One region of the Faecalibacterium sp. Marseille-Q0746 genome, then DNA from elsewhere that is predicted to be linked to it. Evidence: predicted binding sites of a transcription regulator. Region 1 holds the regulator's gene; the other holds the start of a gene.
The links. The regulator Rex, encoded in region 1, represses fermentation and respiration genes when NADH is low (regulators of the CRP and FNR family bind a similar motif). The targets are predictions, from matches to a motif close to ATTGTTAANNNNTTAACAAT.

Region 2: coaD (pantetheine-phosphate adenylyltransferase) is a predicted target of Rex. The motif match lies at 2,319-2,338, and genes of this name have one in related genera.

Annotation. Positions count from the first base shown of each region.
Region 1 is NZ_JAFREI010000008.1:36,661-40,976, reverse strand. It holds gene J3351_RS06245 (ABC transporter substrate-binding protein) at 1-1,182, opposite strand, end outside; gene J3351_RS06240 (thymidine kinase) at 1,727-2,335, opposite strand; gene J3351_RS06235 (redox-sensing transcriptional repressor Rex) at 2,423-3,064, opposite strand; gene J3351_RS06230 (ClpP family protease) at 3,318-4,004, shown strand; gene J3351_RS06225 (MATE family efflux transporter) at 4,036-4,316, opposite strand, start outside.
Region 2 is NZ_JAFREI010000001.1:197,877-202,192, reverse strand. It holds gene J3351_RS01030 (AI-2E family transporter) at 1-668, opposite strand, end outside; gene J3351_RS01025 (butyryl-CoA:acetate CoA-transferase) at 720-2,066, opposite strand; gene coaD (pantetheine-phosphate adenylyltransferase) at 2,441-2,944, shown strand; gene J3351_RS01015 (acetyl-CoA C-acetyltransferase) at 3,033-4,247, shown strand.

The sequences.
Region 1 (4,316 bases):
CTCGGCGACCAGCTCGTTGATCTTACCGGCAGCCTGAGCGGTAGCCAGACCAGCTTTGGAAGCGGGGACACCGCACTCGGAGCCCATGATGGCAGCGCCGTCACCGTTCCACAGGTACTCGATCAGGGTAGCAGCCTCAGCGGGGTTCTTGCAGGTCTTGGTGATGGCCATGCCCATGGAGACCTTGGAGAAGCCGCCGTTGTAATCGCCGAACTTGATCTCCTCACCAACGGTGAAGCCGGGCTTGTTCTCCTCGTCCAGAGCGTCCTGGTACTTGGAAGCAGCGGAATCCCACTCGAAGATGCCGGCGATCTTGCCGGTGATCCACTCGTTGGACTGGTGGGTAGCACCGTCGCCGTTTGCACCGTAGTAGGTGGGCAGCGGCATGATGACGTGGCCGTCGACCAGGCTCTTGATGAAGTCGATGCCCTCGGCGATCTCGTCAGCGGTGTAGTTCAGGGTAGAGGTGGTGGGATCTGCCCAGTCCTTGCCGTACTTGGACTCGAGGTAGAACACCATCAGGATCATACGGTCGTATGCGCCCAGGTGCAGGGGATAGTAATCATCGCCCAGCTTCTCCTGGAAAGCCTTGCCTGCTGCAAACAGGTCATCCTCAGTGGCGGGAACTTCGGTGATGCCGGCCTTGTTAAAGGTGGTCATGTTCCAGTAGAAGATACGGCCGGTCATGGAGATGGGCACGCACTGCTGTGCATTTGCAACGTTGCAGGCACCCAGCTTTGCGTCGTCCCACTGGGACATATCCAGGTAATCGGTGACGCTGTTCAGATCCAGGAAGGTCTGGCCGTTGCCGGAGTAGTTGTACAGCCAGTTCCAGTTGATCTGGCAGACATCCTCAGCCACGCCGCCTGCAAACTTGGTGGACATGGTGTCCTCCCAGCCGGACCATGCAGCGAAGGTGGGGTTGACGGTGATGGTGGTGTGCTCAGCAGAGAAAGCCTTCAGGGCCTCCTGGTAAGCGTTGTGGCGGGACTCGCCGCCCCACCAGCTCATGGTCAGGGTAACGGGATCGCTGCTCAGGCCAGCCACAGAAGCAGCCTCGGCTGCGGAAGAAGCGGTGCTGGAAGCAGCGCCGCCATTGCCGCCGCAGGCAGCCAGCAGACCAGCTGCACCAACAGCACCGGTGACCTTCAGGAAATCACGACGGGAAATTGCCTTGCTCATTGTTGTTCTCCTCCTAATAAATCAAAAAACATCGAGCGGGCCTTTCTGCACAAGGCTCGTTGTATACAAATATGATAACAAAAGGGATGGGAAAAAGAAAGATGTAAATTGAAGTGATACGGACAAAAAACGAACAAATATTGCTCTTGTGATTTGCAGCGATTTGACGGCATTGCCGAAATGAATAAACTTGGAGCGAAAAAATATGCAATCTGCATAATTGGATAGATTGCATAGAAACGGGCCGGGAGAGTGTGGCAGAACCTCTAAAATTGCAATGGTTTTGTAACTTTTTGCGAAATTGACGGTATAATGTTGTATACAACATGTGAAAAAAGTGACGATATCGCTATTTTATAAACTGATATATCAATTGTGCAAAAAACGTTCGCCGTGGGATACAACTGATATATCACTTTGGAAGGCGGCAGGCAAAAAAGAGCGCTGCCCAGCCGGGCAGCGCTCTGAAAACTGTAAAAAACGTTTGGGAAATCTGGGCTCTCATGCAGGAAGGGTGGCTCCTGTGCCTGCCGGAGATCGACACTTACTGTGCGTTCCGTTTGGCGTAAAACGCCCGCCGTGCCTTGAAATAGCACTGGGGGCACATGCTGACGTACTGCACATCGTTTTCCAGATCGATGGCGACCTGCTCGCCCTCAAAGACGAACTCCCCATTGACCCTGCGGCAGTTGCAGGTGGCCTTGCGCCCGCAGGTGCAGATGGTCTTCATCTCCTCAATGGTGTGGGCCAGCTCCAGCAGACGGGTGGAGCCGGGGAAGCCCTTGAGGGAGAAGTCTGACCGCAGGCCGTAGCAGATGACCGGGATGTTCAGGTCTACCGTGACCATGAACAGCTGCTCGGCCTGTGCCGGGGTAAAGAACTGGCTCTCGTCGCAGAGAACACAGGCCAGCGGCTGCTCCCCGGCAGAAGCGGCGCGCACGGCCTCGAACACATCCACCTCGGGCGGAATGAGCAGGTCGGCCCTGCGGCGCACGCCCAGGCGGCTGACCAGCTCGCCGCCGCCCTTGGTATCCACCTGGGGCTTCAGGATCAGCACCCGCATCCCCTGCTCTTCGTAGTTGTGGGCCACCTGCATCAGCGCAGTGCTTTTGCCGCTGTTCATGGCACCGTATCGGAAGTATAGCTTCGCCATAGTTGATCTCCTCATAAAAAGGCAACCCTCTCTGCTCGTTCGGGGGGAGAGGGCTGCCTGTTTTCTGTGATATGCTATAAGAATAGATCAGTCCTGATTGCGCAGGCGGTAACCCAAGCTCATCAGGCTGTCGCCCAGGTGGACGTTCTCCACCACCACTTCGGGGTAGGGCACCGACAGGTCGTAGTGGGAGAAGTTCCAGAAGCCTTTGATGCCCAGTTCGACCAGTCGGCCGCTGAGCTCTTCCGCACCGCTGCGGGGCACACAGAACACAGCCACCTCAGGCTTATGCTCTGCGCAGAAGGCCTCCAGCTCGTCAACGTGTAAGATCTGGATGCCGTTGATCTCTTTGCCCACCTCGCTGGGGGAATTGTCAAAGGCGGCGATCAGCTTGTAGCCGTTGGTGTCGGTGGTGATGAAGCGGCTGACTGCCTTGCCCAACCGGCCGCAGCCGATGAGGATGGTGGGCAGCAGGTCACCGTTGCCGAACAGCAGATGCTCCAGGATGGAAAGCAGGTTCTCCACCGAGTAGCCGATGCCCTGGCGGCCGTTCACGTCGCCGATGCAGTTGAAATCCTGCCGCACCTGAGAGGCCGTGGTGCCCATCTGGGCGGCCAGCTCGCGGGAGGAGATGCTGGTGATGCCGTCGTTCTTCAGCGTCCGCAGGTAACGGTAGTACTTGGGCAGGCGCTTGATCACCGGAAGGGAAGCTTTGCCGGGATTGTTCATGGAAATGGTTCTCCTTTCATCCAAAGGGAATGCCGGTCTCTTTGCGCCCTGCAAGGTGCACCGGCAGTTAAGACAGTTTATGAACAATAATGATATATACTTGTCAATCTTATTCTTAGTATAAAGTATACTGCAATGAGACAGAATGTCAAATCCTCTGGGCCAATTTTTTTCAAAGTAAAGAAATCTTAGCCGCCGCATATTGCTTCGATCCCCGGGAACACTGAAAAAAACACCCTGAGGAGGAGCCAACATGCCGGAATATGAAAAGGAAACCACCGAACAGCAGCGGCTGGAGAAAGAGCAGCTGGAAGATCTGGGAACGGTGTGGCGCACCCGCGGCCCCCATGCCATCCACTGCCTGACCGTGATCGGCCAGATCGAGGGCCATGTGGAGGCCCCGCAGGGCCAGAAGACCACCAAGTATGAGCATGTGATCCCGCAGCTGGTGGCAGTGCAGGAGGACCCCGCTGTGGAGGGCCTACTGGTGCTCATCAATACCGTGGGCGGGGACGTGGAGGCCGGGCTGGCGCTGGCAGAACTCATTGCCAGCATCTCAAAGCCCAGTGCCACGGTCGTGCTGGGCGGGGGCCACTCCATCGGCATCCCGCTGGCAGTCAGCGCCCGGCGCAGCTTTATCGTGCCCACGGCGACCATGACGGTGCACCCGGTCCGCCACTCCGGCATGATTCTGGGCGTGCCCCAGACCATGCGGTGGTTCGAGCAGATGCAGGAGCGCATCACCGGCTTTGTGGCGGGCCACAGCGGCATTACGGCAGAGCGCTACTCAGAGCTGATGCTCCGCACCGGTGAGCTGGTGATGGACGTGGGCACCATGCTGGACGGCAAAAAGGCCGTGAAGGAAAAGCTCATCGATCAGCTGGGCGGCATTTCTGATGCACTGGACTGGCTGTACCGGGAGATCGAGCGGGCAGAGTGAGAGCATGGGTCTGCCCGGGGCGGTGTCAGGCTTACAGCTCGCCCTTCCGCAGATACTTCACCATCATGGGGGCTTCATAGACCAGCATGAGGATCCAGCCCACAACATAGCTGTACGGCAGGGCCTCGATATCCATCTTCATCAGCAGCACAAAGACGGCAGCGGCCGCCACACGGCCTGCCATGTTGAGCGTGCTGCTGTTCAGGGTGATCTTGAGGTCGCCCAGGCCGCGGAAGCCGCCCTGGATGCCGTTGGTCAGCGAGGGCATCAGATAGAACAGGGAGACCAGCTTCAAAAAGCGCACCCCCAGAT
Region 2 (4,316 bases), on a different contig from region 1:
ACCAAACTATAAAGGATGAGCTTGCCCTGCTGTCCGAACTTCTTCCGGCTGGCCAGCAGATACACCGAAACGATGAGGCCGATAATGAAATTTTTGATCCAGGTCACCACATTTACCACGCCAACAGCGGCACCACTGAGGATGTTCTGCATGGAGGGGAGCAGGGTGTTCTTGATCCAGGCATCCAGGTTGGCATCCAGGCTGTCGTAAGAGTTCTCGATGAAGTCCAGCAGCTTTTTGTTGTTGGCAATGAACTCCTGCCTGGAGATCCACTCCACAAAGTCGCCGATGTTGTCACGTGCCGTGTAGTACAGGGCGGTCACGCTGTTGATGAGCTGCGGCACGATCATCATGATCAGAGCGTAGATCAGCAGCAGGCCGAACAGGATGGTCAAAGCAACGGCCAGCATGTTGGCAAAGCGGTGCATCCTTTCCGGGAACAGCTTGTGGAGAAATGCTTCAAGCCAGTTGCACACCGGCTTGAGCAGATAGGCAATGACACTGCCGTAGATAAAGGGCATCAGGATGCCGGTCAGGGTTGAAACGGCATTGCCGAAGCCCTGAAAGCGGTAGATCAGGAAAAAGAAGAGGATGCTCAGGCTGATCGCGCCAAAGCCTGCGAACATTCCGTAGAGATAGGGTTTGATATGCGGTTTTTTGTCCATCATGTCATAGAAACTCCATTCCTGCCGCAGACAGCAGGATTCCCTGCGGCAATGTCAGCGCTTGTTGCTCCTGCGCCAGATGTGCAGTTTTTCGGCTTCGGCGATCAGCTCGTCCCGGAAATCGGGGTGTGCCACGCTGATCAGTGCTTCTGCCTTTTCCCAGCTGGTCAGTCCCTTCAGGTTCACACAGCCGTACTCGGTGCACAGGTAGTGCACGTTTGCGCGGGTGTCGGTGACGATGCTGCCGTTTTCCAGGGTGGGACGGATGCGGCTCTCCAGCTTGCCGGTCTTTTTATTCATAAAGGTAGAGGACAGGCAGATGAAGCTCTTGCCGCCGTTGGAAAGGTATGCGCCCAGGACAAAGTCCAGCTGACCGCCTGCACCGGAAATGTGCTTGATGCCTGCACTCTCCGCGTTCACCTGACCGAACAGGTCAATATCCACCGCATTGTTGATGGAGATGAAGTTGTCGATGGCGGAGATGCTGCGGATGTCATTGGTGTACTCCACGGGAGCGGCCATGCACTCCGGGTTGTTGTTCAGGTAATCGTACATCTTCTGGGTACCTGCACCAAAGGCGTAGACCTGACGGCCCTTGTCCAGATTCTTGTGGCGGCCGGTGATCTTGCCTGCCTTTGCAATATCCACAAAGGCATCCACATACATCTCGGTATGCACGCCCAGATCCTTCAGGTCGCTCTGCGCGATCAGGTTGCCGATGGCGTTGGGCATACCGCCGATGCCCAGCTGCAGGCAGGCACCGTCGGGGATCTGCGGGACGATGAGGTTTGCCACCTTCAGATCGACCTCAGTGGCGGCACCGGCAGCGGCCATCTGGCCGATGGGCGGGTTGCTGCCCTCCACAACACCGGCAACCTGGGAGATGTGCACCCAGTTCTCGGTGCCGCCCAGGCATTTGGGCATGTTCCGGTTGACCTCAACGATGATCTTCTTGGCCTTATCGCAGACGGCACCCAGGTGGGAAGCACAGGGACCAAAGTTGAAATAGCCGTGCTCGTCCATGGGAGTCACCTGGAACACCGCCACATCCACGGGGTCAGAGCTGTCGCGATAGTAGCGGGGCAGTTCAGAGTAGCGGATGGGGGAGTAGAAGGAGAAGCCCTGGGCAATGGCCTTGCGCTCAATGCCGCCCATGTGCCAGCTGTTCCAGGTCATGTGGGTCGCAGGATCCTCGATCTGGAAGATGGCGGGCACCCACATCAGGATGCCGCCGCGGAAGTTGACATCCTCCAGCTCAGGCAGACGCTTTGCAATGGCAGCGTCCACTGCAACGGGGGTGTTCACGGCCCAGCCGTAATCCACCCAGTCGCCGCTTTTGACCAACGCGGCAGCCTGGTCAGCTGTCATTTTCTTCTGCGCATACAATTCCGTAAAATCCATTATAAACCATCCTCTCTTACAATAACATAAAGGAATTGTAAATTCCAACTTAGTTATATCATTAACAAACGGGAGAATCAATACTTTCCTGACAAAAAACAGGGCTGGATGCAATATGACTAAAAATCTTAGCTTTTTGTAGAGATTCTTTGGTGCACAAAAAATAAATTTTACACAAAAAATACTTGATAAAATTTTGACGATGTGCTTTACTTATAGCGTAGCAGGATGCAGCGTGGCACTGCGGGTAAGATTGTTTAAAAATTAACGATACACCGCAGCAGAAGAAAAGAACATCTTGCACAGTAAACTGGAAAGTGCTATCATGTCAGAACCAATGCGCTTTTCAAAGGCGCGCAAGGAGGACAAAACCGATGGCAACTGCAGTTTACCCCGGGTCGTTCGATCCGGTCACACGAGGTCATCTCGATATCATCAAGCGCGCGGCAAAGATCAACGATCATCTGATCGTGGCCGTGCTCATCAACAGTGCAAAGCACCCATTGTTCACCGTGGAGGAGCGGGTGGCCCTGCTGCAGGAATGCTGCAAGGGTATCCCCAATGTCACGGTGGAAAGCTTCGACGGCCTGACCGTGGAGTTCGCCAAGAAGCGCCACGCTTCGGTCATGGTGCGGGGCCTGCGGGCGGTAACGGATTTTGAAAACGAGATCCAGCTGGCGCAGACCAATCACGCGCTGATGCCCGGTATTGAGACCATGTTCCTTGCAACCAGCATCAAGTGGAGCTATCTTTCCTCTACCATTGTAAAGGAAGCCGCCCGCTACGGCAGCAGCATCTCCAAGTTCGTCACCCCGAATGTGGAAGCTGCCGTGGAGCAGAAGATGGCCGAGCTGCGCAGCAGGGGAGAGAGCGTCTGACCCCCGTTCCTTATGCAAGAAACGCTTCGGCGTTTTGATAAAACAGTCTTTCTTAAATCACAACATACACAATCAGGAGGCTATTCACATGAAAAAGATCGTTATCGCATCTGCATGCCGTACCGCCATTGGTAAGTTCGGTGGCACCCTTGCCAACGTCCCCGCTGCTGAGCTGGGCTCCATCGTCATCAAGGAGGCTCTGAACCGCGCAAACGTCAAGCCTGAGCAGGTCGATCATGTTTACATGGGCTGCGTGATCCAGGCTGGTCTGGGCCAGAACGTTGCCCGTCAGGCTTCCCTGAAGGCTGGCCTGCCCATCGAGACCCCCGCTGTCACCGTCAACGTGGTCTGCGGTTCCGGTCTGAACTGCGTGAACATGGCTGCTCAGATGATCGAGGCAGGCGATGCTGATATCGTGGTCGCAGGCGGCATGGAGAACATGGACATGGCTCCCTTTGCAATGATGAAGGGCCGTTACGGCTACCGCATGGGCGCTCCCATGGGCAAGAGCGAGCTGGTCGATACCATGGTCAACGATGCTCTGTGGGATGCCACCGGCTTCAACAAGCACATGGGCATGACCGCTGAGAATGTCTGCACCAACGAGACCTTCCAGAAGAAGTACGGCTACAGCCCCATCACCCGCGAGATGCTGGATGAGTTCTCCTACAACAGCCAGGTCAAGGCTGACAAGGCCATCAAGGACGGCGCTTTCAAGGATGAGATCGTTCCTGTTGTCATCAAGGGTAAGAAGGGCGACACCGTGTTCGATACCGATGAAGGCCCCCGTCTGACCCCGGTCGAGAAGCTGGCAACCCTGAAGCCCGCTTTCACCAAGGACGGCATCGTGACCGCAGGCAACTCTTCCGCCATCAACGACGGCGCTGCTGCTCTGGTCGTTATGAGTGAGGAGAAGGCCAAGGAGCTGGGCGTTAAGCCTCTGGCAACCTGGGTCGCCGGTGCTCTGGCAGGTGTCGAGCCCGAGGTCATGGGCCTGGGCCCCATCGCAGCAACCAAGAAGGTCATGGCAAAGACTGGCCTGACTGTTGCTGATATGGATCTGATTGAGGCCAACGAGGCATTCGCTGCACAGTCTGTGGCTGTCAGCCAGGCTCTGAACTTCGATATGAGCAAGGTGAACGTCAACGGCGGCGCCATCGCTCTGGGCCACCCGGTCGGCGCTTCCGGCGCTCGTATCCTGGTCACCCTGCTGTACGCTATGAAGCACCGTGGTGCTCACAAGGGTCTGGCTACCCTGTGCATCGGCGGCGGCATGGGCTGCGCTACCATCGTTGAGATGTAAGCTCTCCCTTTGGAATTGAATTGAATGACAGCCCGCGCCCCGGCTCAGACCGGAGACTCTGCCGGGGCG